DNA from 4 places in the Kocuria salsicia genome. Region 3 is predicted to be linked to each of the others. Evidence: riboswitches for the same ligand, from Rfam matches in the RefSeq annotation. Region 3 holds a riboswitch; each other region holds the start of a gene.
The links. A riboswitch is a leader RNA that binds a small molecule or an ion and turns the genes downstream of it on or off. The one in region 3 is predicted to bind S-adenosylmethionine.
Positions count from the first base shown of each region.

Region 1: another riboswitch for S-adenosylmethionine. It lies ahead of ABD264_RS09615 (cobalamin-independent methionine synthase II family protein); the one in region 3 lies ahead of ABD264_RS10275 (MetQ/NlpA family ABC transporter substrate-binding protein).
Region 2: another riboswitch for S-adenosylmethionine. It lies ahead of ABD264_RS02140 (MFS transporter); the one in region 3 lies ahead of ABD264_RS10275 (MetQ/NlpA family ABC transporter substrate-binding protein).
Region 4: another riboswitch for S-adenosylmethionine. It lies ahead of ABD264_RS09450 (LLM class flavin-dependent oxidoreductase); the one in region 3 lies ahead of ABD264_RS10275 (MetQ/NlpA family ABC transporter substrate-binding protein).

Region 1 is NZ_BAAARF010000010.1:111,672-119,092, forward strand. It holds gene ABD264_RS09590 (acetyl-CoA C-acetyltransferase) at 1-958, opposite strand, end outside; gene ABD264_RS09595 (CoA transferase subunit B) at 955-1,632, opposite strand; gene ABD264_RS09600 (CoA transferase subunit A) at 1,629-2,429, opposite strand; gene ABD264_RS09605 (IclR family transcriptional regulator) at 2,600-3,433, shown strand; gene ABD264_RS09610 (3-hydroxybutyrate dehydrogenase) at 3,486-4,238, opposite strand; SAM riboswitch class I at 4,327-4,413, shown strand; gene ABD264_RS09615 (cobalamin-independent methionine synthase II family protein) at 4,428-5,639, shown strand; gene ABD264_RS09620 (MFS transporter) at 5,967-7,388, shown strand.
Region 2 is NZ_BAAARF010000003.1:468,201-475,621, reverse strand. It holds gene ABD264_RS02145 (NtaA/DmoA family FMN-dependent monooxygenase) at 1-1,056, opposite strand, end outside; gene ABD264_RS02140 (MFS transporter) at 1,164-2,678, opposite strand; SAM riboswitch class IV at 2,724-2,842, opposite strand; gene ABD264_RS02135 (NAD(P)-dependent oxidoreductase) at 3,119-3,769, opposite strand; gene ABD264_RS02130 (hypothetical protein) at 3,965-4,375, shown strand; gene ABD264_RS02125 (DNA polymerase III subunit alpha) at 4,458-7,421, shown strand, end outside.
Region 3 is NZ_BAAARF010000012.1:77,357-84,777, forward strand. It holds gene ABD264_RS10270 (methionine ABC transporter ATP-binding protein) at 1-694, opposite strand, end outside; gene ABD264_RS10275 (MetQ/NlpA family ABC transporter substrate-binding protein) at 691-1,575, opposite strand; SAM riboswitch class IV at 1,670-1,784, opposite strand; gene dxr (1-deoxy-D-xylulose-5-phosphate reductoisomerase) at 1,836-3,095, opposite strand; gene ABD264_RS10285 (GlsB/YeaQ/YmgE family stress response membrane protein) at 3,269-3,532, opposite strand; gene ABD264_RS10290 (solute symporter family protein) at 3,708-5,348, opposite strand; gene ABD264_RS10295 (DUF485 domain-containing protein) at 5,345-5,734, opposite strand; gene ABD264_RS10300 (hypothetical protein) at 5,898-6,524, opposite strand; gene ABD264_RS10305 (phosphatidate cytidylyltransferase) at 6,586-7,421, opposite strand, start outside.
Region 4 is NZ_BAAARF010000010.1:76,652-84,072, forward strand. It holds gene ABD264_RS09435 (alcohol dehydrogenase) at 1-795, opposite strand, end outside; gene ABD264_RS09440 (DinB family protein) at 1,008-1,553, shown strand; gene ABD264_RS09445 (hypothetical protein) at 1,660-1,953, opposite strand; gene ABD264_RS09450 (LLM class flavin-dependent oxidoreductase) at 2,124-3,530, opposite strand; SAM riboswitch class IV at 3,614-3,728, opposite strand; gene ABD264_RS09455 (sensor histidine kinase) at 4,256-5,311, shown strand; gene ABD264_RS09460 (response regulator) at 5,308-6,000, shown strand; gene ABD264_RS09465 (hypothetical protein) at 6,004-6,171, opposite strand; gene ABD264_RS09470 (hypothetical protein) at 6,228-6,788, opposite strand; gene ABD264_RS09475 (hypothetical protein) at 6,793-7,341, opposite strand; gene ABD264_RS09480 (ATP-binding cassette domain-containing protein) at 7,338-7,421, opposite strand, start outside.

The DNA.
Region 1 (7,421 bases), on a different contig from region 3:
TCTCGATGAAGTCCAGCTCCGAGACGTCCCAGCCGGAACGGGAGAGCGCGTGCTCGATCGCGTGCGAGGGCTGGGAGTGCAGGGACGTGTCCGGGCCGGCCACCTGCCCCGGCTTGCCCACCACCGCGAGCCACTCCAGGCCGTGCTTCTCCGCGTAGCCGCGGGTGGTCAGTACCACGGCCGCGGCACCGTCGGAGATGGGGGACGAGTTGCCCGCGGTGATCGTGCCGTCCTTGGTGAACGCGGGGCGCAGCTTGCCGAGCCCCTCCGCCGTGGACTCGGGACGGACGCCCTGGTCCTCCGAGACGGTCACGGGGTCACCCTTGCGCTGGGGGATCTCGATCGGTGCGATCTCCACCGCGAACACGCCGTCCTGCTGGGCCCTGCCCGCGAGCTGGTGGCTGCGCGCCGCCACCTCGTCCTGCTCCTGGCGCCCGATGTGCCGTTCCGTGTTGCCCGTCTCCGTCAGCTCACCCATGGCCACGCCCAGTGCAGAGTCCACCAGGCCGTCGTGGGCCAGGGAATCGGCGAGGGTCATGTCCCCGTAGGACTTCCCCTTGCGGGCACCCAGCGCCAGGTGGGGTGCGTTGGTCATGGACTCCATGCCACCGGCCACCACCACGTCCGCCTCGCCCGCGCGGATCATCCGGGCACCCTCGGTCACGGCCACCAGCCCGGACAGGCACACCTTGTTGAGGCTCATGGCGGGCACGTTCATGGGCAGCCCGGCGGCCACGGCGGCCTGCTTCGCCGGGTTCTGCCCGTTGCCCGCCTGCACCACGTTGCCCATGTAGACGTGGTCCACGTCCTCCGGTGCCACCCCGGCGCGCTGCAGCGCGTGCTTGATGGCGTGGGCTCCCAGGTCGACGGCGCTCTGGGACGCGAGCGCCCCGAGCAGCTTTCCCTGCGGGGTGCGGGCCCCGTTGACGATCACGATGTCGTTGGCGTTCTCGGTCACTGTTCCTCCTGAACGGGTACGGAATCGGGGGTGACGTCCACCAGATCCACCCGGTAGTTCGCTTCGGTCTTCTCGGCCACTTCTGCTTCGCTCACCCCTGGGGCCAGGGTGCGCAGCACGAGTCCGGCGTCCTCGACGTCGAACACGCACAGGTCCGTGATGATGCGGTCCACCACGCCCACACCGGTGAGCGGGAGGTCGCACTCGTGCTTGAGCTTCGCGGAGCCGTCCTTGGCCACGTGCTCGGTGAGCACCAGCACGCGCGGCGTCCCGGCCACGAGGTCCATGGCGCCGCCCATGCCCTTGACCATCTTGCCGGGAATCATCCAGTTCGCCAGGTCTCCCGTCTCGGAGACCTGCATGGCGCCCAGGATCGCCATCTTCACGTGCCCGCCGCGGATCATCCCGAAGGACGTGGCGGAGTCGAAGATCGCCGCGCCCGGCTGCAGGGTGATGGTCTGCTTGCCGGCGTTGATGAGGTCCGGGTCCTCGTCCCCCTCGTACGGGAACGGGCCCATGCCCAGCACGCCGTTCTCGGACTGCAGCACCACGCTCACCCCGGGCGGCAGGTTGTTCGCCACCAGGGTGGGGATGCCGATGCCCAGGTTCACGTAGTCGCCGTCGGCCAGTTCCGACGCCGCGATGGCCGCCATCTCGTCGCGCGTCCAGCTCATGCCGCGTCCCCTTCCGTGCGGCGGCCCGCGGTGGGCCGTTCTTCCGCGCCGCTCTCCGGCGAGCGCCGGTCCTCTGCCGCGCGCACGACGTCGCCCTCGGGCCTCGGCCGCGTGGTGCGCTGCTCGATCTCCTTGGGCACCCCGGAGTACCGCACCACGTGCTGCACGTACACGCCGGGGGTCACGATGTGGTCCGGGTCCAGCTCGCCGGGAGCCAGCACCTCCTCGACCTCCGCGAACGTGACCTTCCCGGAGGCCGCGCACACCGGGTTGAAGTTGCGGGAGGTGCGCCGGTAGACCAGGTTGCCGTCCGTGTCCCCGCGCCAGGCGTGCACGAGCGCCACGTCCGCCACGATCCCGCGCTCCTGGACGTAGGTGCGCCCGTCGAACTCGGCGGTGGGCTTGCCCTCGGCCACGGGGGTGCCCACCCCGGTGGCCGTGTAGAACGCGGGGATCCCTGCCCCACCGGCGCGCAGCCGCTCCGCGAGGGTGCCCTGCGGAGTGAACTCCACCTCCAGCTCGCCCTCCAGGAACTGGCGCGCAAACTCCCTGTTCTCCCCCACGTAGGAGGCGAGCACCTTGGAGACCTGCCGGTTCTCGAGCAGCAGCCCGAGACCCTTGCCGTCCACACCCATGTTGTTGGAGACCACGGTGAGGCCTTTGACGCCGCTGTCCCGCACCGCCTCGATGAGGTCCCGCGGAATGCCCGAGAGACCGAACCCTCCCACCGCGAGGGTCATGCCGTCCCGCAGCGTCTCGGCCAGCAGGCCGGTGACGTCGTCCCTGAGTTTGGACATGGCCGCCCTTTCCGGATTGTTCCGTGTGATCTGCCTCTCACCCTAGGAAGGGTTCACATCCTGGTCAAAGAAATCCGTGGTGCGTCGCGGAACGAGCCACATTCTGGAAAACTGGCGGTTGATCGTCCACATGGTGGACAAGCGGGACCTGGCGGGCAGAGGAGTCGGCGATGGCGGGAGCGGCGGAGCAGCCGGGCGGGGCGGAACTGGCGCCGTCGACCTCGTCGCGGGCCACGGCGACGTCGGGCACCCAGGTGGTTGGGCGGGTCGCCGCGGTGCTGCAGGCCGTGGCCGCCGCGGGAACGGCCGGCACCGCCGAGATCGCCCGCAGCACGGGACTCACCCGCCCCACCGCCCACCGCCTGCTCACCGCGCTGGCCCACGAGGGGCTGCTCGATCGGGACGGGACCGGCTCCTGGGCGCTCGGCTTCGAGCTGACCCTCCTGGGGGCGGTGGCCGCGCAGCGCTACCCGGCGCAGGACCTCGCCACTCCGCACCTGCGGCGCCTCGCGGAGGCCACGGGCGAGTCCGCGTTCTTCTCAGCCCGCCGCGGGGACGAGGTGATCTGCCTCGAACGCGCCGAGGGCTCGTTCCCCGTCCGCTCGCACGTCCTGCACGAGGGCCTGCGACTGCCCCTGGGTGTGGCCTCAGCAGGTCTGGCAATCCTCGGCCACCTCCCGGACGAGCAGCTGGAGGCGGCGCTCGCCGCGACCCGCGAGCGCCGCAGTCAGCTCGGCCCCCAGCACGACGACGCCCACGTCCGTCATCTCGTGTCCCACGTTCGCGAACACGGCTGGTCCCTGAACCCGGGGCGGATCGTGGAAGGCTCGTGGGGCATGGCCGCGGCGGTCTTCGACGCCTCCGGCCAGCCCCGCTACGCGCTGTCCCTCACGGGGATCGAGTCCCGCTTCCGCCCACCGCGGCAGCACCAGCTGGGCACCGCGCTGCTGGAGCAGGCCCACCGGCTCAGCACGGCACTGCGCACGGGCCGCGCGGCGTCGTAGTCCGTCCCGCGCTGCGTCCCGGACGGCCGTGGGCGACGGCGTCGTCACCCGCTCAGGAAGCCGTCCAGCCGCCGTCCATCGTGTAGGACGCACCGGTCATCATCCCCGCGGAGGGCCCGGCCAGGAAGGCGATCAGCTCGCCCACCTCCTCGGGCTCCACGAGCCGCTTGACCGCGGCCTCGGTGAGCATGATCTTCTCCACGACCTCCTCCTCCGCGATGCCATGGGCGGCCGCCTGGTCCGCGATCTGGCGGTCCACCAGCGGGGTGCGCACGTAGCTGGGGTTCACGCAGTTGCTCGTGACACCGTGCGCGGCACCCTCCAGCGCCACGGTCTTGGAGAGCCCCTCCAGGCCGTGCTTCGCGGCCACGTACGCGGACTTGAATTCGGACGCGCGCAGTCCGTGGACCGAGGAGACGTTGACCACCCGCCCCCAGCCCCGCTCGTACATGTGCGGCAGGGCTGCGCGAATCAGCAGGAACGGGGCCTCGAGCATGAGCATGAGGATCCGGTGGAAGTCTGCGGGGTCGAAGTCCTGGATGGGCGCCACCTTCTGGATCCCGGCGTTGTTGACGAGCACGTCCACGTCCAGGGTGAGCTCGGCGAGCGCGGCGGTGTCCGTGAGGTCCACGACCCACGCCTCACCGGCCACCTCGTCCGCGAGGCACTGTGCGGCGTCGGAGTCGATGTCCGCGATCACCACGTGGGCGCCGTCGCGTGCCAGGGCGCGGACCGCTGCGGCACCGATGCCGCTCGCACCACCCGTCACGATTGCCTTCTTGCCGTCAAGGGGTGCTGGGGACATGCTCTGGCTCCTTCGCCGTCGGGTCGTGCGCCCCACGATAGACGCCATGATTCGCCCGTCCCCCTCCATGTGCTGTTGGATGGAGGGGCAACCATCCAGAGCGGCCGAGAGATCTGGCTCGTCGAAGCCGCAGCAACCGGGGCGCGCCCGGTGCTAATGCCAGAACCGATGGAAAGGACGCACCACCCCATGCCCCACAACACCGACCGCTTCCAGACCACCCACGTGGGCTCGCTGCCCCGCACGCCCGAGCTGCTGGAGGCCAACAACCGTTTCCAGGCGGGCGAGATCGACCTCCCCCAGCTGGGCGAGGCGCTCGACGAGGGGGTCAAGGAGATCGTGCGCACCCAGCGCGAGATCGGCATCGACATCGTCAACGACGGCGAGTACGGTCACACCACGTCCGGCGCGGTGGACTACGGGGCCTGGTGGAACTACTCGTTCCACCGCCTGGGCGGGCTGACCCCCACGGACGAGGACCGCTGGAACGACGCGGAGAAGCACCGCTCCAGCCCGGGGCACATCGTGCTCACGAGCTTCCCCGACCGCCGCGACCGCGAGCGCTTCCGGGACGCCTACGAGGACCCCACGGCGGGCGTGCTGGCGCACCGCAACACGGTCTCGCAGCCCAAGATCACGGGCCCGCTGACCTACACGGGTCAGGAGGCGGTGGCCGGCGACATCCGCCGCGTGAAGGACGCGATGGCACTGAACGGGGCCACGCAGGGCTTCGTCGCCGCACTGTCCCCCGGCTCCTGCGCACGCGTGAAGAACGAGTACTACGCCACGGACGAGGAACTGGTCTACGCGTGCGCGGAGGTGATGCGCGAGGAGTACAAGGCCATCGTGGACGCCGGACTGACCGTGCAGATCGACGACCCCTCGATCGCCGAGTCCTGGGACCAGATCAACCCGGAGCCCACGGTGGAGGACTACCTGGACTTCACCCGGCTGCGCGTCGAGGCCCTGAACTACGCCCTGCGCGACCTGCCGCAGGAGCAGATCCGCTTCCACCTCTGCTGGGGCTCGTGGCACGGGCCCCACACCACGGACCTGGAGCTGAAGTACCTCGTGGACCTCATGCTCACCATCAACGCGCAGGGCTACAGCTTCGAGGCGTCCAGCCCCCGTCACGGCCACGAGTGGAAGGTCTGGGAAGAGCACCCGCTGCCCGAGGGCAAGGTGGTCTACCCCGGCATGGTCTCCCACTCGACCAACGGCGTGGAGCACCCGGAGCTCGTGGCGCAGCGCATCGAGCAGTACGCCTCCGTGGTGGGCCGCGAGAACGTCATCGCCTCCACGGACTGCGGGCTGGGCGGGCGCTTGCACCCGCAGATCGCGCTCGCGAAGCTCGGGTCGCTCGTGGAGGGCGCGCGGATCGCCTCGCAGCGCCTCTTCTGAGCCCTTCCGCCTCTTCCAGCACCGACGACGACGCCGCGCGCGCCGTCACGCGGGCCCGACACCTCCACGGGGTGCCGGGCCCGCGGTGCGTGGTGACCCCGTTCTGCCGCGGCGTCGCGGGCGTGGCCGTGCCGGTGCGCGGAGGTGACGTGCCGCCAGGGAAGCCTCGCGACGACGCCGTAACATATACGATTCTATACACGACATGCGTGACCGGGCTCACACGCATGCGTACACTGCCGTTTCAAGACCAATCGGTCGGTTATTGCATTCAGGCCCCTGCCTCTGGCACCACGGACGTCCGTCCGAAGATTCTGGAGATCCACCATGGCATCAACCACCACAGCGCCCGCGCAGGGCCACACCATGAGCCGCGAGGAGCGCAAGGTCCTCGCGGGCACGCTCGTGGGCACCACCATCGAGTGGTACGACTTCTTCATCTATGCCCAGGCCGCCGCGTTCATCCTGGCCGCGCACTTCTTCAACCCGCTCGGGGCGGAGAACGCGCAGCTCGCGCAGGTTGTCTCGTGGGCCTCCCTGGGCATCAGCTTCCTGTTCCGCCCACTGGGCGCGATCGTGGCGGGGCACATCGGCGACCGCTTCGGCCGCAAGGTCACGCTTGTGATGACCCTGTTCGGCATGGGCGCGGCCACCACGTTGATCGGCTTGCTGCCCACCTACGAGAAGATCGGCATTGCCGCTCCGATCCTGCTGGTGCTGCTGCGCATCCTGCAGGGCTTCTCCGCCGGCGGTGAGTGGGGCGGCGCGGCCCTGATGTCCGTGGAGCACGCCCCCGTGAACAAGCGCGGACTCTTCGGCGCGTACCCGCAGATCGGCGTGCCGATCGGCATGCTCATGGCCACCCTGTTCATGTTCGGCCTGAGCACGGGGCTGACGCCCCAGCAGTTCGAGTCCTGGGGTTGGCGCGTGCCGTTCCTGTTCTCCGTCGTGCTGATCTTCGTGGGCTGGCTCATCCGCCGCTCGGTGGACGAGTCCCCGGTGTTCCTGGAGATGCAGCAGCGCGCCAAGGAGTCCTCCGCGCCCCTCGGCCAGCTCTTCCGCAAGAACCCCCGCGAGGTCCTGCTCGCCGCGCTGATCTTCGCCGGCAACAACGCCGCGGGCTACCTGGTGATCGCGTTCTTCGCCTCCTACGGCACGAAGGTCCTGCACATGTCCCGGCCGGAGACCCTGGTCGCCTCCCTGGTGGGCGGCATCGGCTGGCTGATCTTCACCATGCTGGGCGGCTGGATGTCGGACAAGGTGGGACGCAGGCGCACGTTCATGATCGGCTACGGCATCATCATTGTGTGGGCCATCCCCATGTGGTGGCTGCTCAACACGGCGTCCCTGCCGCTGTTCGCTCTGGCGATCTTCGTGCTGACCATCGGCCTGGGCCCGTCCTACGGACCGCAGTCGGCCATGTACGCGGAGATGTTCCCGGCCCGCGTGCGCTACTCGGGCGTCTCGATCGGCTACGCGCTGGGCTCGATCATCGGCGGTGCGTTCGCGCCCATGATTGCCGAGCTGCTGCTCGCCCGCACCGGCCAGGCGTGGACCATCGGCGTCTACATCTCGCTGCTGTCCCTGGTGTCGTTCATCGCGGTGTGCTTCGTGAAGAAGTCGGACCAGGGCAAGGACCTGCACGTGGCGGAGGTGCACCAGGAGTACGTCCAGGCGCACCCCGGGGAGAGCGTCCCCGCCGTCGCCGGCGAGCCGGAGACCACCTCCGCACGCCGCCCCCGGCACTGACGCGCCCCTGCGTCCACCGTCCCGCGACCCCCG
Region 2 (7,421 bases), on a different contig from region 3:
CGAGGCGTCCGGGTCCATGGTCGTGAACGACGCGAGCGCCGAACGGTTGGCGTCCGTCTCGACATGCTCCAGTGGAGCGTCGGGGTCCGCATCGGAGAGGTCCACCCCGGTCCACCCGCCGAACAGCGCGAGAGCCGCGGGCACGTCCACGTACCGGGTGTACTCGGCCAAGCGCTCGTGGGCCGCGTCACCCGTCTCGGCCACGACCACGGCGACGTTCGTGAACGCCTTGACGGAGCGTGGATCGCGCCCGGCGGCTTCGGCCTCCTCGCGGAGCCTGCCGGTCCACCGGGCGACGTGCTCGGGCGTGGGACCGGAGAAGAAGACGGCCTCGGCGTGCTTCGCGGCGAACGCGAGCCCACGAGGGGAGGCCCCCGCCTGGAAGAGGTACGGGGTGCGCTGGCGGGTGGGGGCCGTCAGGGAGGGGGCGGTGACGTCGAAGTACGTGCCGTGGTGGCCCGCGCCGCGCACCTTCGCGGGATCCACGACGACGCCGCTGTCCCGGTCCGCGGCGTACGCATCCTCCGCGTAGGAGCCCTCCCACAGGGCGTAGACCACGTCCATGTACTCGTCCGCGCGGTCGTAGCGCTCGTCGTGGGGCAGCTGCGTCCCCAGACCGAGGTTGCGCGCGGCGGACTCCTGGTAGGAGGTCACCACGTTCCACGCGATGCGTCCGTCCGTGAGGGCGTCAAGGGTGGCGAAGCGCCGGGCGAGGTCGTAGGGCGCCGCGTAGGTCACCGAGGCGGTCACTCCCACGGCGAGGTGCTCCGTGGCCCGTGCGAGCAGGGGCGCGAGCAGCAGGGGATCCAGCTGGGGGACCTGCACCCCGCCGCGCAGGGCGGCGTCCGGGGTGCCGCCGTAGACATCGTAGAGCCCGAGGACGTCCGCGAGGAAGATGCCGTGGAACCCCGCTGCCTCGATCGTCCTCGCCTCCCGCTCCCAGTGGGTCGGTGAGACGTAGTTGCGGGACTCGTCCTCGGGGTGGCGCCACAGCCCGGGGGACTGGTGGACGGGCACGGGCATCTCGAACGCGTTGAACAGCAGCGGACGGGGCATGGGGGCCTTTCACGGGGACGGGTGATGGTGCGGACGGTCGGGAAGCGGCGGTCCGAGCCGGGCGGAGCGGCGCTCGGGCAGGCGGGCGACGTCGTCGGACCGGTCGCTCAGGAGGGGACCGGGGCGCGGACGGGCACGGGGACTGCCCGGGCGCCGTCGGCCACGGAGTCCCGCGCCATGCGGGCGGTGACCACGGAGACCACGGCGAGGACGCTGAGGTAGCCGCACAGCAGCCACGGCGTTCCCCCACCGCGCGCCACGAGCCACGCGGCGATCATGGGGGTCAGCCCGCCCGAGAGGATCGTGCCCACCTGGTAGCCCAGGGAGACCCCTGAGTAGCGCAGGTGCACGGGGAACTGCTCGGCGAACAGTGCCGCCTGGGGGCCGTAGATGCTGTCGTGCAGCACGGCCAGGCCCACGAGGTACACGAACGGCAGCAGGGCCAGTGGGCCGTGGTCCAGGAAGAGGAAGTAGGGCCACACGAACACGCCGACCAGTGCGGCCGCGATCCCGGAGATCCGGCGGCGGCCCACACGGTCCGAGAGCCATCCCCACAAGGGTCCGCCCACGATCCCCACGGCCGCCGCGATCAGGATGGAGACCATGACCCACTGGCTCTGACCGCGGTGCTGGGTCACGTAGGTGAGCGTGTAGACGGTGAGGACCGAGAAGATCGCCGGCTGGACCATGCGCTGCCCCACGCACACGAGCACACCGCGCGGGTATTCGCGCAGTACCTCGCGCACGGGGGAGACGGCGCGCTTCTCCTCCGCCCTGACCTCGCGGAACTCCTCGGCATCCGTGACACCGGCGCGGATGACCAGCCCGATCACCACGAGCACCGCCGAGAACACGAACGGCACGCGCCAGCCCCACGCCTGGAACTGCTCCGGCGTGGTCACGGCCTGCACCACGGCGAAGAACGCGGTGGACAGCAGCATCCCCGCCGCCGAGCCGACCTGCGTGAACGAGCCGAACAGCCCCCGCAGCCCGGAGGGGGCGTGCTCCACCGACAGCACGGCCGAACCACCCCACTCCATCCCCGCGGAGAGCCCCTGCAGGATCCGGCAGGCCACCAGCAGCACCACCGCGGCCCAGCCGATCCGCCCAAAACCGGGCAGCAGACCGATCGCCGTGGTCGCCAGCCCCATGGTCAGCAAGGACGCCACGAGCAGCGCCTTGCGCCCGATCCGGTCCCCCAGATGGCCCGCGATGATCCCGCCCAGGGGACGGAAGAAGAACGCGATCGCGAAGGTCGCGAACGAGGCGATCACCGCTCCCACGCCCGAGCCCTGCGGGAAGAAATAGTGGTTGAACACCAGGGCGGCCGCCGCCCCGTAGAGGTAGAAGTCGTACCACTCGATGGTCGTGCCCACGAACGACGCCGCCAGCACCCGCTTCTTCGAGCGCACCGCTGCGCCCGCGGCCCGCAGGCCGCTAGAAGCAGCAGCGGGAGACAGGCCTGGGGCGGTGCCGTGAGGTGTGCTGGGGGTGGCACCGGGGAGCTGCGCCTCGGCAGCGGCGGTGCGCGCGGCGTCGTCGTGCCCGCCACTTGTTGTAACGGTGCCCGCGGGGCGGGGCAGAAGAGTCTCGTCGGTGCGGCCGGATGCGGCGTGGCCCATGAACAGTCCTTCAGACCGGGGCGTCACGAAGCGCAGGGGAACCGGACGCCGTCCTTGCCCGCACCGGTGTGGTCACGGGCCGAATCATCACCTGGGGCACCCCACGACAGCGTCAGAGGGTTGCCGTCCGGCCAGCCAGGGCTGTTGGGCCGGAACTCGTGATTCCTGTACCACCACACAACCACACCCGCCGCGGGGCGGACAACCCGGAACCCGCCGCACATGACGCCGTGTGGCACGGATCGGGGCACGGTGGGTGCAGCAGGGCTGCAAGGGTCTGGGGCACTGGGCCCCGGGGGCACCGAGGACGCAGGAGAGGTGGGAACGGTGTGCGGCCGGGTGCTGGAGAAGCCGGGTTGCCTCGCTACGCGGCCCTCCGGCGCTCCACCCACCACTCACCCCCCCGCGCCGGCTACGGGCCGCGCGCAGTCGTCAACCGCTCAGTAGGCCACCCCGAAGCGCTCGCGGTGGTGCGCCGGGCGCTCCACCTCGTCGAGGAACGCCTCCCCGAAGTCCGCCCCGGAGATCACCGAACGCCCCGACTCGTCGGTGAGCAGCACCTCGCTGCTCGTGCGGTAGGAACCGGTGTGCTCGCCGGGGTTCCACGCGCCGAACTCTCCGGCGGGGGAGATCACGAACCAGTCGAAGGACTCGGGGGTCTCGGCCAGGTCTGTCATCACGGTCTCGACCTCCACGGAGTCCCGGCGCCACTCAGGGTTGAAGTCCGGGGCGTCGTAGACCTTCGGGCCGCCCTCGCTGACCCGCAGGGAGCCAGCCCCGCCGACCATTCCGAAGCGGATGCCCCGGGCCATGGCCTGCTCCGCAATGCCCTTCTCGACGGCGCGCATCACGCCCTCTCCGGCCAGCGTGCCGCGCGGGGACAGGGCGGTGAGCACCACGTCCGTGCCCTCCAGGGCTGCGGCCACCACGGTGGGGTCGGCGACGTCGCCCGTGCGGTACTCGACGCCCGCCACCGGGTGCTCGGGGGCGTTCCTGCTCCAGGCGGTGACCTGGTGCCCGCGCCGGACACCCGCCGCTGCGATGTTGCTCCCGGCGTATCCCGTGCCGCCCAGGACTGCGATGCGTGTCATTTACTTGCTCCTTCTCCGTGCTCCGGACACCAGGGGCGGTGCCGGTTCACAGGAGAACTTCGCGGGCAGGCGGGGTATTCCGGGTGGAGGGTGCGGTGGGTTGGAGCGCGTCGAGTCGCTTATGCGTGTCGGACGGCCTTGGCACCGTCTCAGGAGTCGAATAAAGTTTCGAATATCCGGGGAGGACGGAACGCCATGACTGTGGTGGAGAGCATGGAGGTTGGGTCCTGGGAGGATCCGTGGGACTCGGTGCCGGTGATCGGCGCGGGGGTCAGGGCGGCGCCCAGCAGGCAGGGGCGTGAGCTCATCCCCGAGGGCACTGCGGCCGAGGTGGTCGTGCGCTGCAACGGTGCCGGTGTGCCCCGGGAGGTGGTCCACCGGGGGGGCGTGCACCACGTGGTGGAGCCGCCCGTGCGGTGGTACGAACGGCGGAAATGGTGGGAATCCGAGGATCGCGTGCCCCGTGAGTCCCGCATCAGCATGGTGGACCGGGAGCTGTGGCAGGTTCAGGCGCTGCGGGGCGGGGCGGCCGTGCCCTGCACCTTCCGGCTCGTGCGCAACCAGGTCTCGGACCAGTGGCAGCTGCTCGGGGTGACCCTTGGGTGAGCGGCCGGTGGAGCGGCCCGGAGGTGCTGCACCAGGACCCGCAGCACTTGACAAGTATTCGAATAAAGATTCGAATACGTCCATGCACTTCCCTCATCTCCACGTGGCCTCCGCCTTCAGCGCCCACTACGGTGTGGCGCGCCCGGAGGAGCTGGCGGCCACCGCAGCGGAGCAGCGGGCGGAGATCCTCGCGTGCACGGACCGGGACGGTCTCTACGGCGCGGTCAAGCACGTCCTGGCGTGCCGGGAGCACGGCCTCTCTCCCGTGCTGGGGGTGGACCTCGCGTTGCTCGGCGCGGGCCGTGCGGGCGTGGCGGGCACCCGCGGCGGGCAGCGACGTCGCCCGCTGCCGCCCCGGGTGCTCGGGCGCGTGGTGGTGCTGGCCACGGGAAACAACGCCGGGGCCGGCTACGCCGCCCTGTGCCGCGTGGTCTCCGCCGCGCACCGCGCCCACGACCGGCACCAGGGCCACCCGATCGGTCTCACCACCGCGCAGCTGGCCCGCCACGTCCACCGGGCCGCGGCGCACGGGAAGCCCGGTCTCGTGGTCCTGGTGGGCCCGGACTCGGACGTCGGCAAGCTGCTCGCCGGGCGCCACTACCAGCCCGCGCGCACCGCCCTGGAACGGTGGCGCCGCGTGCTGCCCCCGGGAACCCTCGTGGTGGAGACCGCCACCCACCTCTCTCCCCAGGGAACGCCCCTGAGCACCGGCCACGCGGTGCGCATGCTCCAGATCGGGCACCGGGCGCAGCTGCCCGTGGTGCTGAGCAACGCGGTGCGCTACGCCCACCCCGGCCAGGCCGTGACCGCGGACGTGCTGGACGCCGCCCGCACCCTGATGCCCCTGGATGAGCTCGCGGGCGCGGACCGCGGCGTCCTGCAGCCCAACGGTCAGGGCTGGCTCAAGGACGACGACCGCATGGCCCTGCTCGCCCACGAGATCGCCCGCGCCGCGGACCAGGGGGACGCCGGGCGGGACAGGCTGCTCGCAGACACCCACCACCTGGCCGAACGCTGCATCCTGGACCCCGAGCACGATCTCGGGATGGGCCGGTCCGTGATCCCGGAGGCCTCGGTCCTCGGGGTCCAGGGCAACCCGGACCGCGAACTCGCCCGCCGCTGCTACGCCGGCCTTGCACGCCTGCACGGGCACGAGGACTGGGACCGCACCGTGCCGGGACTCAACAGGGAGTCACTGCGCTCGCGGCTGGAACGGGAACTGGACGTGATCTCCCACCTGGGGTTCGCGGGCTACTTCCTCACCGTGGGGGAGGTCTCGGAGCTGATGAGCGAGATGGACGTGCGCCACGCCGCCCGCGGTTCGGGGGTCTCCTCCCTGGTGGTGCACCTGCTCGGGATCTCCCCGGCGGACCCCCTCGAGTACGACCTCGTCTTCGAACGGTTCCTCTCCCCGCTGCGCCCCAATCTGCCGGACATCGACATCGACATCGAGAGCGCCCGCCGCCACGCCGTCTACCAGCGGATCTTCGAACGCTTCGGCCCCCGGCGCGTCGCCCTCATGAGCATGCAGAATGCCTACCGCTCCCGCGGGGCCGTGCGGGACGCCGGACTCGCCCTCGGCCTCGGCGCCCAGGACGTGGACCACGTGGCGGGCCAGCTGTGGCGCGTCCCCGGAGCCACCCTGCGCCAGGAGCTCACCCGCCGGCCCGAGCTCGCACCTCTCGCGGACAGACTGCGCGGCAACCGGCAGCTGGACCTGCTCGTGGACCTCACCGAACGCCTCGACCGGCTGCCCCGCCACATCTCCATGCACCCGTGCGGGGTAATCCTCTCCGACACCACCCTCCTGGACCGCACCCCCGTGCAGGCCAGCGGGATCGGACTGCCCATGTCCCAGTACGACAAGCACGACATGGACCCCATGGGCCTGATCAAGCTCGACGTCCTGGGCGTGCGCATGCAGTCCACCCTGGCCCACGCCGTCGCCGAGACCGCACGGCTGCACCCCCACGAGCCACCCCCGGACCTCGACACCATGCCCCGCGACGACCCGGACACCTACCGCCTGATCAGCTCCACCCACACCCTCGGGTGCTTCCAGATCGAGTCCCCCGGGCAGCGCGAGCTCATCGGCACCATGGGCCCGCAGGAGTTCAACGACCTCATCGTGGACATCTCCCTCTTCCGCCCCGGCCCCATGCAGGCCAACATGGTCCGCCCCTACCTCGACGCACGCCACGGCTGGTCCGCACCCCAGCACCTGCACCCGGACCTCACCGAGATCCTCGCCGAGACCCACGGGGTGGCGGTCTACCACGAGCAGATCATGCGCATCATGGACCGGATGACCGGCTGCGGCCTCGGCCGCGCGGACGTCTGGCGGCGCCTGCTCGGCTCCCACGGCGAAGCAGCCGTGGAGGCCGCCTTCCGCGACGCCGCCCACGGCCGCGGCTACACCCACCGCACCATCGACACCGTGTGGGAGCTGCTCCACGCCTTCGGCAGCTTCGGATTCTGCAAGGCCCACGCGGTCGCCTTCGCCGTGCCCACCTACCAGTCCGCATGGCTGAAGACCCACCACCCCGAAGCCTTCATGGCCGGCGTCTGGGAGCACGACCCCGGGATGTACCCCGCCCGCCTGCTCGTGGGAGAGGCCCGCCGCATGGGCATCCCCGTACTCGGCCCGGACGTCAACCGCAGCGGCGAGCACCACCGGGTGGAACCCGTCACACCACGCCCCGGCACGGTGGAACCCGCAGACCTCGACCACGGCATCCCCCACACCCAGGACGGTGCCTGGGGAATCCGCATGTCCCTGAACTCCATCACCGGCCTCAGTGCCGCCGAGACCGAACGTCTCCTCGCCGGACAGCCCTACAGCACCCTCGCCGAGGTCAAGACCCGCGCCCGCCCCACCCGCAGAAACCTGCAACGCCTCGCCGCAGCCGGCGCACTCGACACCCTGCTGCGCGGCGCTGGCACCCGCGCCTCCCACACCGACATGGTCCACTTCCTCCGTGAACAGGCAGAGCGCCCCGTCACCGGCAGACCCCCGCGCTCACAGCCGGGGGAGGGTCAGCTGAGC
Region 3 (7,421 bases):
GACCGCTGTCCATCACGGCCACGCGGTCTGCGATGGCACGCACCACGTCCATCTCGTGGGTGATGAGCACCACGGTGATCCCCAGTTCGCGGTTCACCCGGCGCAGCAGCGCGAGAACCTCCTGCGTGGTCTCGGGGTCCAGCGCGGAGGTGGACTCGTCCGCGAGCAGCAGCTCGGGGTTGGACGCGAGCGCCCGGGCAATGCCCACGCGCTGCTTCTGCCCGCCCGAGAGCTGCTCCGGGTAGTTGCGGGCCCGCTCGGTGAGCCCCACGAACTCGAGCAGCTCCGTGACACGTGCCCGGCGCTCCTCGGGCTTCCACCCCGCCCGGCGCAGCGGGTACTCGATGTTCCCGGCCACGGTGCGCGAGGTGAACAGGTTGAACTGCTGGAAGATCATCCCGATGTTGTGGCGCACGGAGGCGAGCTGGGTCTCCGACCGGCCGCTGACCTGCTGGCCACCGACCTCCAGGGTGCCGGACGTGGTGGTCTCCAAACCGTTGATCAGCCGCACCAGGGTGGACTTTCCCGCGCCCGAGTAGCCGATCACGGCGAAGATCTCCCCGCGCTTGACGTCCAGGGTCACACCGTCCACGGCGGTGACCTCACGGGGGCGTCGCTTGGGCCCGGTGGTGAAGACCTTGCTGACGTCGCGGAAGCTGACCAGGGTGTCCCCGGCGGCGGGGGCTGCACTCACTTGGTCTGGTCCTTCAGGTCCTGGGAGTAGCGCGTGAGGAGGTCCTTGAGCTCCTGCTGGTCCACCTTGGTGGGGACCGCGGTGCCCTTGGTCTCCTTCTTCTCGGCCTCCTGGACCTTGTCGTCGTAGTAGAACCCGGCGACCTTCTTCAGGGTCTCGTCGTCCGCGTTGGCCTCGGTGGACGCGAAGATGTTGTCGTACACCTTGGCGCTGTCCGCCGTGGGGTCGTCCTGGGCCAGCGCGGACTTGGGCTCGAGATTGGCACGGTCGAGGAAGTCGTTGTTCACCACGGAGGCGGCCACGGAGTCCATCGAGAGCACGGTCTGCTCCGCAGAGACCGGGCGCACCTTGATCTTGGACTTGTCCGTATCCACGTCCTGCTCGGTGGGGGCGATCGTGTCCTTCGTGAAGCTCACCAGACCCTGCTGCTTGAGCAGGTTCAGCGAGCGGGAGAGGTTGATCGAGTCGTTGGGAACCGCGATCTCGTCCCCCTGCTTGAAGTCGTCAACGGACTTCAGCGTCTTGGAGTACAGCCCCAGCGGGAAGATGGAGGTGGAGCCCACCGGGGTGATGGTGTCCCCGGAGTTGTTGTTGTAGTCCGCGAGGTACGCGATGTGCTGGAACCAGTTCATGTCGATGTCGCCGCTCTTCAGCGCGGGGTTCGGCTGGCTGTAGTCGCTGAAGTCCACGAACTCCACGGTGACGTCGTTCTCGGCGGCCACTTCCTTGAGGGCGTCCTGCACCGGCGTGGCCCCCACGATGCCGATGGTGATCTTGCCGTCCGCGGCCGGGTCCGTGTTGTCGGACCCGCCACCGCACGCGGTCAGGGAGAGGCCCAGGGTGGTGGCCAGAACGAGGGGAATCAGACGCTTGGTTCGCATGATCGTGCCTTTCCAGGGTCGGGAGTGGTTGCGCCGCGCAAACGGTCCCGCACTGGACGGAGGGTGCAGATCAGGCATGTGCCATTTCAGAGAAAAACCGCACTTGCCGTGATCGCATCGAATCGCGGCCGGATGGTCATCTGGGGCACCCCGCTACGGGAGAGGGTTGCCGTCCGGCCAGCCAGAGCTACGCGCCGGATCTCGTCATCCGCACAGAATCGTAGCACGCGACGTGTGACGAACCGTGACGCCCCGGGACCTCAACGGCGCCCCGCAATGCGCTCGTCCGCGACACGGCGGGCCCACTGCTCGGCGGCCAGGACGTCCTCGAGACCCGGCTGCGCGACGACGTCGTGCTCCCCCAGCACCCACTCGACCATGTCCACGATCTCCGTGAAACCCAGCTGCGAGCGGTGGAAGGCGTGGACGGCCTGCTCGTTGGCCGCGTTGAACACCGCCGGTGCCGTGCCGCCGGTGGTTCCCGCGCTCTTCATGAGCTCCACGGCGGGGAACGCCACCGGGTCCAGCGGCTCGAAGGTCCACTCGGCCGCCCGCGTCCAGTCGCACGCGGCGGCCGCGCCCGGCACACGGTGGGGCCAGCCGAGGCCGAGCGCGATGGGAAGGCGCATGTCCGGCGGCGAGACCTGCGCGAGGGTGGAGCCGTCCACGAACTGGACCATGGAGTGCACCACGGACTGCGGGTGGACGGTGACGTCGATCCGCTCCAGCGGCACGTCAAAGAGCAGGCTCGCCTCCAGCACCTCCAGGGCCTTGTTCACCATGGTCGCGGAGTTGGTGGTCACCATCACGCCCATGTCCCACGTGGGGTGGCGCAGCGCCTGCTCGGGGGTCACCTCCGCCAGCTGCGCGCGCGTCATCCCGCGGAACGGACCGCCGGAGGCCGTCAGCACCAGGCGGTCCACCTCCGCGGCCGTGCCGGAGCGCAGCGCCTGGGCGATCGCGGAGTGTTCCGAGTCCACCGGGATCAGGGCGTCCTCGAGTCCTGTGGCCGCGGCTGCGCGTTTCACGAGCGGGCCGCCGGCGATCAGCGACTCCTTGTTGGCCAGCGCCACCCGCCGACCCGCCCCGAGGGCGGCGAGCGTGGGAGCGAGTCCGATGCTGCCGGTGATCCCGTTGAGCACGAGGTCCGCGCCCTCCCACGCCGCGATCCGCTCCGCGGCGTCCGAGCCGTGCAGGATCTCGGGCACGGGCGACGACGACGCGCGGGCGGCGGCCGTGAGCGCCTCGCGCAGGCGGGCGGCGTCGTCCGCGGAACCGCTCGTACCCACGGCCCGCACCCGGAAGGCGACGGCCTGGCGGGCCAGCAGATCCAGGTTGGACCTGCCTGCAGCGAGGGCGACGACTTCGAACGGCGAGTGACCTACACCCTCCCCCGGCCTGCGCAGCCCGGCGGCCTCCGCGACGACGTCCAGGGCCTGCGTGCCGATGGAGCCCGTGGACCCCAGGATCACCAGGCGGCGGGGGGCATCCCTGGTGGCGGCGTCGAGGTCGGGGGTCATGGCGCGGGTCTCAGTCATGCCCCCAGTATCCCGCGTGCTCGGCCCCTGGCACGCACGCGGACCCGCCCGGGTGCGGACACGGCCTGGGGCACGGATACGGACCCGGGTACGGAACAAGGGCGCCACCCGGAGGTGACGCCCTTGTTCGCTGGGTCAGTGCGACCGCTGTGGACTCAGCGGCGACGGCCGGCCACGAAGCCGTAGATCAGCAGCACGATGATCGCGCCGATCACGGACGTGATGATGGTGCCGAAGCTGATTTCGTCGATACCGGCGTGCAGACCGGGAATGATGGACCCGATCCAGCCACCGAGGAACGCGCCCACGATGCCGAGGATGATGGTGACGATGATCCCGCCACCCTGCTTGCCCGGAAGGATCAGCTTGGCGAGAGCGCCCGCGATCAGACCGAGGATGATCCAGCTGAAAATGCCCATGTCTCCACCTCTAGTTACGTTTGTCACACATGCGGGTGTCCGCTGTGATCGTATTCAGGGAACCACCATCATTCTACTACTTGTTTCCGGCGTAAGGACACAGGTCACAGGGTGGTGTAGCACACGCTCCCGCCCTGCGGACGACAGCCGCGGAGCCTGGAGGCAGCGCCCCCGGTCAGTGGTTGACGGCCTTCTCCGCGCCCACGCCGGTGAGGGAGCGAACCTCCATCTCCGCCTGCTTCACCGGATCCTCCCTGCGGCGCTCCGTGATCGAGCCGATGAACCCGAGCAGGAAGGACGCCGGGATGGAGATGATGCCCGGGTTGGACAGCGGGTAGATGGCGAAATCAGCGTCCGGGAGCATCGAGGTCTCCGAGCCGGACATCACCGGCGAGAAGACGATCAGCACCACGGAGAGGATCAGACCTCCGTACATGGACAGCACCGCCCCGCGGGTGGTGAAGCGCTTCCAGTACAGGGAGTAGAGGATCGTCGGCAGGTTCGCGGAGGCCGCAACGGCGAAGGCGAGGGCCACGAGGAACGCCACGTTCTGCCCCTGGGCGCCGATGCCGCCGAGGATCGATATCACGCCGATGATCACCACGGTGGTCTTGGCCACGCGCAGCTCCTGCCGGGGGTCCGAGTTCCCCTTCTTGATCACGGAGGTGTAGATGTCGTGCGCGAACGACGCCGACGCCGTGATGGCCAGGCCCGCGACCACGGCCAGGATGGTGGCGAACGCCACCGCCGCGATGAGACCCATGAGCACGGAACCGCCCAGTTCGTAGGCGAGCAGCGGGGCTGCCGAGTTCACACCACCCGGTGCCGACTTGATCCGGTCCGAACCGATCAGCGCAGCCGCACCGAAGCCGAGCACCAGGGTGAAGAGGTAGAACAGGCCGATCAGCGAAATCGCCCAGACCACGGACTTGCGGGCTTCCTTGGCGGTGGGCACCGTGTAGAAGCGCATCAGCACGTGCGGCAGACCCGCGGCTCCGAGCACCAGGGCGAGGCCCAGGGAGATGAAGTCGAGCTTGGAGATCTCGCTCACGCCGTACTTCAGCCCGGGCTCGAGCATCGCCGGGTTGTTGTTGGTCTCCACCGCCGCCCCGAGGATCGAGGAGAAGTTGAAGCCGAACATGGCCAGGATCCACACGGTCATCACGGCCACGCCGGTCACGAGCAGGCACGCCTTGATGATCTGCACCCACGTGGTGCCCTTCATGCCGCCCACGAGCACGTAGACGATCATGATGACGCCCACGATCACGATCACGAGCGACTGCCCGGCCTTGGAGCCGATGCCCAGCAGCAGGGAGACGAGCGCGCCCGCTCCAGCCATCTGGGCCAGCAGGTAGAAGAACGTCACGGCCAGCGTGGAGATGGAGGCCGCCACGCGCACCGGGCGCTGGCGCAGCCGGAACGAGAGCACGTCCGCCATGGTGAACTTGCCGGTGTTGCGCAGGGGCTCGGCGATCAGCAGCAGCGCCACGAGCCACGCGACGAAGAAGCCGATCGAGTAGAGGAAGCCGTCGTAGCCCTGCAGGGCGATCGCTCCCACGATGCCCAGGAACGAGGCGGCGGAGAGGTAGTCGCCCGCGATGGCCAGCCCGTTCTGCGTTCCCGAGAACGAGCGGCCGCCGGCGTAGTAGTCCGCCGCGGTGGCCGTGGACTTCGAGGCCCGGATCACCACCACGAGCGTCACGAGTACGAACGAGACGAAGATGGAGATGTTGATCGCCGGGTTGCCCACGGTGGAGGTGGGCGTGTCCGCGAGCGGGACGAGCGGCAGGGACAGTGCGGGGACGGCGATCATGGCCGGGCCTCCTGGGTGGTCTCAGCCCGGTGGGACTGCTGGGATTCGAGGTCCTCGCGCAGCGCGGTGGCCTGCGGGTCGAGCGTGCGGTTCGCGAAGCGCACGTAGGCGGCGGTGATGCCGAACGTGGTCACGAACTGCAGCAGGCCCAGGACGAGTCCGAGGTTGATGTTCCCGGCCACTCGCGTGGACATGAAGCCCGGGGCGTAGATGGCCAGCACCACGTAGAGCAGGTACCAGACCAGGAACGCCACCGCGAGGGGGAAGACGAACGAACGGTGGGTGGAGCGCAGCCGCTGGAACTCTGTCGAGCGCTGCGCTGCGGGGAAGTCGATGCCGGTCGTGGCGACGGAGCCGTTCGGATCGACAGGGGGCGTGGACGCCATGGTGTGCCTCCTTGTGTGATGAGGAACACAGTACGGTCTGTGTATCCAAAGACACAGTGGCGCCGGTCAATGATGCAAAAAATCCGCGATATGACGCGGATTAGTTAGGGGACCTCACTAAATCACTAACATCTGTGTATACACAGATGCCGGGGGCGTCCGGTCACGCGCGGGTGCGCAGGGCCAGCACGAACTCCACCGCGCGGTCCAGGAACGCGTCCACCTGCTGCTCCTCGTAGCAGCGCTGCCCCTGCGCGGAGCGGAAGACCGCCTCCCGCAGCATCCGGGGGTCCACCTCCGGCGCGCTGCGCAGCTGCTCCACGAGCCGGTCGCACAGCACGTCCACGTCCGCCACGGCGTAGCCGGGCGTGCGGTGCGTGGCGGGGCGCCGGAAGCGCTGCGTCCGGGGCCGGTTCAGCCGGCCGAGCAGCAGCTCCCCCAGCAGCTCCACGTGCTCGTCCCAGCGGGCCACCCCGTGCTCCGCCACGAAGGCGCGCTGCTCCTCGGCGAAGATCGCGTCCTCGAGCTCGTCCAGGTGGGGATCCACCACGGCGGGATCGTAGCCGCCGCGGACCCTGTCGAAGACGCGCTCCCGGATCTGTCGGCTGCCCACGTGCCGCACGCCGTCGGCGTCGGGCACCCCGTCCCCGGCGGTCTCCCGGTACTCCCGGGACCCGTCCTCCGCGGCCCGCAGGGCGCGCACACGGGCCAGGAAGTCGTCCACCTGCGCGGGGTCGTACCCCCAGGCGTGGTCCGCCACCCGCTCGAAGCGGGGCTGCTGCGTGGTCATGTGGGGCCCTTTCCGTCCGTGCGCGGGCGGGTGGCGGCCGTCGCCGCCGTCCGCCCACGGCTCATCCCAGGACGCTGAACAGTTCGAAGATGACGTAGCCGGTGATCACGGCGAAGAGGATGGAGTCGATCCGGTCCATCACGCCGCCGTGCCCGGGCAGCAGCGTTCCCATGTCCTTGATGCCGATCTCGCGCTTGACCATGGACTCGGAGAAGTCCCCCACGGTGGCCACGGCCACGACCGCCACGGCCAGCACGGCGCCCTGCCACCAGGGAATTCCGAGCAGTAGCACCGCGCACAGCACGCCCACCACCACGGCACCGCCGAGCGATCCCGCGAAGCCCTCCCAGGACTTCTTGGGGGAGATCTTGGGGGCCATGGGGTGCTTGCCCCACACCACGCCCACGGCGTAGCCGAAGGTGTCGGAGCTGATGGCCAGCAGGATCACCGTGAGCACCTTCTGGGGCCCGTCCGGCGAGTGGTACAGCAGCACCGCGGTGCTGAGCAGGAAGGACGCCCACACGAGGGCGAAGATGGAGCCCATCATGGACAGCATCATGCCGTCGCGGGAGCCGAAGGCGCGCCACACCACCACCAGGGTCACGGAGAGCACGAGGGCCATGGACAGCCACTCGGCGCCCCCGAAGAACGCGGCGAGCGGCATGGCCACGGCGGCCAGCACGGCCGGGACCTTGGGGATCTGCACCCCCTTGTAGGTCAGCGACCGTGCGATCTCCCACACACCGATGCCGGCGGCGGCGCCAGCGAGCAGCGCGAGCACGAGGGGCACGAAGAACAGCCCCGTGACGAGCGCCCCGATGAGCACCACCGCCACCGCGATGGCGGCCGGGAGGTTGCGCCCGGCACGGGAGGGCGCCCTGTGCTCGGTGCTGCGCT
Region 4 (7,421 bases), on a different contig from region 3:
CAGGGCGAACAGGGCGGCGCTGGAGGTGTCCCCGTTGTTGACCAGGTCGATGGCCGCGGCGATCTTCTCCCCGCCGGCCGCCACGATGTCCTTGTGGAGGGCCTCGCCACCCGCTACCACGGTTGCCGTGGCACCCATTGCGGTGGCGTTCTCCAGTGCCTTCTCACTCATGTCCACCGCCACGATGTTCTCGTGGCCCAGTGCCTTGAGCAGCGCAATGGTCATGAGCCCCACACCACCGGCGCCGATGACCGCAACCGGCTTGTCCGCGGGGACCGGGATGATCTTCTGGATGGCCGAGTAGGACGTCAGCCCAGAGCAGGCCAGCGTGGCACCGAAGGAAGGCTCGATGTCCCCGAGCGGCACCAGGTAGCGGTCCCCTGGAACCAGGACCTCCTCCGCGTAGCCGCCGTTGAGTGCCACCGAGAGGTTGCGCTTGGCGCCGCTGCAGTAGTTCTCGCGGTCCTCCTGGCAGGCCTGGCACTCACCGCACCCGACCCAGGGGTAGACGATGTACTTGGTGTCCCCCGGCTGCACCGTGGCCTGCGGGCCCACCTCCACCACCTCTCCCACGATCTCGTGGCCCAGCACCACCGGGTACTGCGCGCCCGAGGCGGTCAGCTCGCGACGCCCCGCGCTGCCCAGGTCGAAGTACCCGTCCTGAGCGTGGACGTCCGAGTGGCACACCCCCGAGTTCGTGACGCGGATCAGCACCTCGGAACCCGTGAGCTGGGGCTTCTCCAGCTCGATCTCCTCCGCCGGGGCACCGGGCTCGGCATGGGCGAAAACCTTCATGGCTACTCCTTCGTAGCAGTTGCGTTCGTGCGACTCGCAGTGTGAGCCTCACCATAATTGTAGGCCGCACCACCCGGATGCCGAACCGGTGCGCCGGGGCTCGCCGCACTGCCAGGTGACGGGCCACCGGGGCCCGCACGACGACGTCGCACCCGCCGGCCCGTGGTGGGCCTTCCGGCAGACCGAGCTACGGGAAGGTCTAGCGTGACCCCATGGACGAGACACCCACGGACACGACCCACCGATCCGAACCACCCCAGCAGGGCGACGAGACCGCCACCCTGCTGGGGTTCCTGGAATACCTGCGCGCTACGGTCGCGTGGAAGACCGAGGGGCTCAGCACGGCGCAGCTGCACGAACGTCCCCTGCCCAGCACCATGACCCTGGGCGGCATGCTCCGCCACCTCACCTACGTGGAGGACCACTGGTTCTGCTACGTGCTCAGCGGGCAGCGGCAGTGCTCCCCGTGGGACGCCGTGGAGTGGGAGAAGGACCCGGACTGGGACTGGGACTCCGCCTCCGAGGCGGGCGGGGACGCCCTGCGAACGCACTGGGCCGCCGCTGTGGAGCAGTCCCGGCAGCGGTGGGAGAACTTCGCCGCGGAGCACGCTCACCCGATGGACGCGCTCGTGGCCCGTCCCCTCCGCGGGGACATGAACGCCCGGTGGGTGCTCACGCACATGGTCGAGGAGTACGCGCGCCACTGCGGCCACGCAGACCTGCTGCGGGAGGCGATCGATGGCGCCGTCGGGGAGTGAGGTCCTTGCGACCGACGGCGCCTGGGCCGACCCACGAGCCCGGGCCACGCCACTCGGTGTCGGGATGGCGGTCGCACGGGTCAGTCACGAGCCGGGCGGGCCACCGTCACTCCACTCGGCAGCCGCAGCTCACCGGATCCTGTGGGATCGGTTCCAGGCTGCGTACCGCCAGCAGGTGACACTCTGGGAAGCGGTGGCCCTCGTCCGGGCGGCTCATGGTGTGCCAGACCTCGCGGAAGCCGGCCCGCAGGAGGTGGTCCGCCATCACCTCGGGGTGCCAGCGCCAGGCCGGGCCCACGGCGTGGTCAAAGGAGACGACCGCCCGACCGCGGTCCATCGCCTGGAACGCGAGCATCACCACGCCGCCCTCCGGCATCCGCTCTGCCCGGTCCGCGCGCACGCCCGCCACCCTGCGCCGCCCGCTGCGGCACCGTCCGGAACTAGTGCCGTCCGGAACAGGGCCCCGGCGGCGCGGACCCCGGGCGGGAAACGGGCCGTTGTCCCACCCGAGTGGGGTGCCCCGGCAACCCGGCCGTGCGGCGTCGTCCTCCCTGCGTCCCGGGCCGCCGCTCAGCGGGAACTGGCCGTGGCCACGGAGCACGCGTCCGCGAACGCGCCCCGGTAGGCCGCGGCGGGGTGCGTGTCCTTCACGCGGTCCTGGCCGGCGCCGTAGAGGGACTCGCGCAGGGTGGAGCCCTCGTACTCGGTGCGGTAGCGGCCGCGGGCCTGCAGTTCGGGGACCACGTACTCCACGAAGTCCTCGAAGGAGCCCGGGCTCACGTGGTAGGCCAGGTTGATGCCGTCCAGGCCGCCCTCGTCCACCCAGCGCTCCAGCTCGTCCGCCACGGTGGACGGAGAGCCCACGATCACGGCGCCCATCCCGCCCAGGGCGCAGTGCTTGGCGATCTCCTCGCGCGTCCACCGCTTGTCCTTCGCCTGGAGGGTGAACGGGGTGAGGAAGGACTGGATGGAGTCGGTCTTGATGTAGTTCAGGGCCTCGTCCTCCGGGAACTGGGAGAGGTCCACGCCGGACCAGCCGCCGATGATCGCCTGGGACGCCTCCAGGTCCACGTACTGCAGGTAGTCACGGTACTTCTCCGCGGCCTCCTCATCCGTGTCCGCGACCACCACGGAGAGCATCGCGTAGATCTTCACGTCCTCCGGGTCCCGGCCCTGGGCCTGCGCCTGCTCGCGGATCTTGTCCGTCATGTACCGGGTGAGGTCCGGGCGGGTGCCGCCGATGAACACCGCCTCCGCGTGCCGCCCGGCGAACGCCTGCCCGCGCGAGGACGCACCCGCCTGGAAGATCAGCGGCGTGCGCTGCGGGGACGGCTCGGTCAGCCCGGCCCCGGGAACCGTGAAGTGCTCGCCGGCGTGCCGGATGGGGTGCACCTTGGTGGGGTCCGCGTAGACCCCGGATTCGCGGTCCTTCACCACGGCGTCGTCCTCCCACGAGCCCTCCCAGAGCTTGTAGCACACGTCCAGGAACTCCTCCGCGATCTCGTAGCGCTGGTCGTGCTCGATCTGGCGCGGCAGCCCCTGGTTCTCAGCGGCGGAGGGCAGGTAGGAGGTGACCACGTTGAAGCCCACGCGCCCGCGCGTGAGGTGGTCCAGCGTGGCGAACTTCCGGGCGAGGGTGTAGGGCTGCTCGTAGGTCACTGCGCTCGTGACGCCGAAGCCCAGGTGCTCCGTCACGGCGGCCATGGCCGAGACCTGCATGAACGGGTCGTTGACCGGGACCTGCGCGCCGTCCCGCACGGCCGGTGCCGCGGAGTTGCGGTAGATGTCGTAAATACCGACCACGTCCGCGAGGAACAGGGCGTCGAATTTGCCCTTCTCCAGGGTCTTGGCCAGGTTGGTCCAGTACTCGATGGTGTTGTACTCCGTGGCCCGGGACCGGGGGTGACGCCACAGGCCGAAGCTCTGGTGGCCCACGCACGTCATGTCAAAGGCGTTCACGGAAATCCGCTTGCTCATGCTGTGTCCTTCGGGTGCTCGCGACCCGCGCCCCGTGCGCCACCCACGGGCGGCCTACTCTGCGGGTCCAGCGCGCTGGTGCTGCGCCGTACTTGCCACATGCGGTGTGTCATGCGGCCCGATCCTCACCTGGGGCACCCCGCTACGGGAGAGGGTTGCCGTCCGACAAGCCAGGGCTGAACGTCGGAACTCATGATCGATCTGCGCACATCCTACCCATGCCGCGGGTCAGGAAAAATACGATGACCCGGTGCGCCGGTCTGTTCGGAACAAGGCTCCGGTGGGACCATGGGCCCCATGGGCGATCACCACATCAATGATCCGGAGCTGATCCGCGCGCTGCTCACCGCCCCTGCACGCTGGGCCGGCTGGGCATGGGGATCATTCCGGTGAACCTCACGGGCGAGGACGTGCATTGGGTGTGTCGGATCAGACCGCTACGGCCCGCGCCAAAGCAGCGGGGGCGCACATGGGTCAAAAAGCTACTCCCGGCAAACTTCACAACACGGACCTCTGAAGGGGTCCAACTCACACTGAAGGTAAACTTTTCCGGGCCGGGTCCTCTCTACCGACGACGGCCGAGCAGATAGACACATCGGAGACCCATGGTGACACATTCCGCCCCGTGGCTGATGGCCCGTTCCCCTACGGGATCACGCCCTCCGGAACCACAAGGTGCCGGGTTTCTCTCGGCTTCCGCCGCCCTGCGACCCCAGTTGGTGTGCGTGGCGGTGGCGTTCAACTTGGTGTTCGTGATTCTGGGCAATTTCTCCAACCTGCCGGGGATGCTCATCGAGGCGGCCGTGGTGCTCATGGGCCTGCTGGCCATGAAGCGCCCGCTGTTCTGGATACTTCCCTGCGTCCTGGAGGTGCTGTTGCTCCTGGACGGCGACCTCACGGCGAGTAGCGGATTCCTGATCCTGATGCCCGCTCTCGTGGACCTGTCCGCCTCTGGCCACCTTCGCGTCTCATGGATGACTGTGGCTAGCGCGCACCTGGTGTTCGTACTCAGCGCGGTAGCGTACCCCCAGGTTCCGTGGTCGACCTACGTGTTCCTCGGCTTCCTGCTAATCACCGCCGTGTGTTCAGGGACCTGGGTGTACATGAACGCCATTCGTCGGTCGGCGGACAAGCTGGCCTTCCAGCAGCGCCGCCGGGACGAACGGGTGGAACTGGCCAGAACCATCCATGACACGCTCGCGGCGCAGCTCTCCCACGTGGTGCTGTTGAGCCGCTCCATGGACCGCGAACTTCCTCCAGAGTTCCACGCGCGGAATCTCCGCATCCAGGAAGAGGCCCAGCAAGGACTCACGGACCTTCGCTGGCTGGTCGGCATGCTGCGGGACGACTTAGGCCCGCTCCCCGAAACCGGACGCACCGGCCTCAGCCGCACGTGGCAGGAAGTGGTGGGGTTGCTCATGGACAGTGAGTTCACCCCAGTGGCCAATTACCAGGTGACACAGGTTGTGACGAATCCGGACACAGAGCGGCTGGCCTGTAGGTGTCTTCGTGAGATCACGGGCAACATCATCCGGCACGCACTGCACGGGTCAGTGGTTCAGCTCGATATCACGACGAACGACCAGAGCCTGACCATCACATCGTCCAACCCCGAGCCCCATCCGGACACGCCCGCACGGTTCCCCACCTCGGGGTACGGACTCACGGGGATGCGAGAACGTCTCGGAGCCATGAGGGGAATCCTCAGAACCTCCCAGGTGGATAACACTTGGATCGTCTTCGTTCGTATTCCCCTCGCTCCCGGAACGGCAATCACATGACCACGACTCCACCCGCCGCCCCGCATCCCATTCGCGTGGGTCTGGCAGACGACGATGCCCTGGTGCGTCGGCTGCTCACCCAGGTCATCGACCGGGATCCTGGGCTTTGCGTAGCCTGGGCAGTCGGCAACGGCACCGAGGTGTTGAACCGGTTGTTGCACGCCTCCGACGACGACGCACCGCAGGCGCCCGATGTGGATGTACTCCTACTGGACATCAACATGCCCGGAACCAACGGGGTCGATGCCGCCAAAGCCCTCCACGAGGTGTACCCCGACCTTCCGGTCATCATGCTCACCACGCTGGACCGCACCGAGTACGTGACAGACGTGATGGGCGCCGGAGCTGTGGGTTTCCTGCGCAAGGACGACCGGGAGGACAGGCTGCTGACCGCAATTCGGGCAGCACACCAGGGCATCGCGGTGTTCAGCATGGAAACGGCCCGTCGGCTCGTCAAGGAACCGATGGGCCGAACTCCGCTCTCGGACGAATCCTCACCGCTGACGCAGCGGGAGACCGAGGTACTCCGAATGGTGGCGCAGTCCCTGACCAACGGTCAGATCGGCCGCCGGTTGGGTGTCTCCGAGGCAACCGTGAAATCGCAGATTTCCTCGATCATCGCCAAACTCAGTTGTACCGACCGCGTGGGGATGGTCAAGTGGGGTTTCCACAACGGGGTGCTCGGGTGAGGTTCACCGGCAGATCATGGGCACCAGACGGCACAGGCTTGGGGTACCCACGGGGTTCAGGACGGTGGGCGAGGGTGCCATGCGGCCCGAGGTCACTGCCTGAGCTGGGCTCACGCCCAGCGTGGTGAGGGTGACGGTCGCGAACGCAAGGGCAAGGGTCTTCTTGATCATGATGATTTCCGTTCTTTTGAGTTGTTGGGGATTTCGGGATTGCAGGGACAAACCGGTCAAGAGGCGGCCACAGCCACCAGGAGCACTGAATTGACCACGGTGACCACGAAGAAATAGATGGTCAGACGGGCACCGCTGGGCCGGAAGGCGTACCGGGCCAAGGCGCAGTAAATCGCGGCAGCGGCAGCCCCGAACACGATTCGTAAGCCCATGTGACCCAGGGCTCCAATGCCACGCCCGTCCGCGAGCAACATGAGGGACAGGCCGGTGAGGATGAACGGCAGTTGACCTGCCAGGGCCCAACACCAACTGGTGCCGAGGGACGGCGCGGGTCCCCGCACGATGCCCTTGTAGATCAGCCGGAGGGACAGTGCCTGCAGGAACGAGACCAGAAAGACCCAGAACACCACACCAACCCGCATCACGGTGAGCAGCGTTGCCGTGTCGTTGAACTGATTGTTCTGGGCATTCTGCGCCACCAATGACTCCAGGGCGGGCCCCACCACGTATTGGACGGTGGCGCTGTAGGCCAACAGAAGGATGATCACCGTGATGACGCGGGAGCTGCGGTCTTGCGGGAGCACGCGAACTGTTGAGGGCGCGATGGTGTTGGTCATGATGTCAGACTCCAATCAGGGAGTGGGCGGCCCATTCGGCAAGGGCCGCTAAGGCGTAGACGAGAACGGTGATGGCTATGCGAATGAGCAGCCCCCTCCGCAACGTGGCACCTTCCGGACTGCGATGTACCGTGGCCGCGAGGGCGGGCCAGAAGCGGCGAGCCAACTCGATGGTCATGGCCCAGGCCACGATCTCCAGGGGAACGTGGACGGCGGCCAAGCCCAGAGTCTGTCCCGCCCCGGCCAGGTGGGAGCTGGCGGCCAGGCCCATGCCCAGCCACAGACCGTTGAGCAGCATCATGCCCCGGGCCGCGTGCATGGTGATGACCGTGGCCAGGGCCGCGACCATCAGGTTGTGCAGCAAGATGTCCTCGGCTGTGACACTGGCTACCTCGTCCAGCCGGTCCCAGCGGAACAGTTGCGCGAGGCATGCCCCCACCCCGGCGCTGAGCAGTATCAGGCCGAGATCCGTGGGCAGGGTGGGGAATCCGGGGACGCGCGGCGACTTCCACCGGGGCTCGGGGATGGCGGCATGACTGACCATGGTGTTCATGCGGTGACCTCCGCCCGGCACAAGTGGCTTACGTTGACCGACTCCACCACCAGGTCATAGTCCGTCCATCGGTCCTCCTC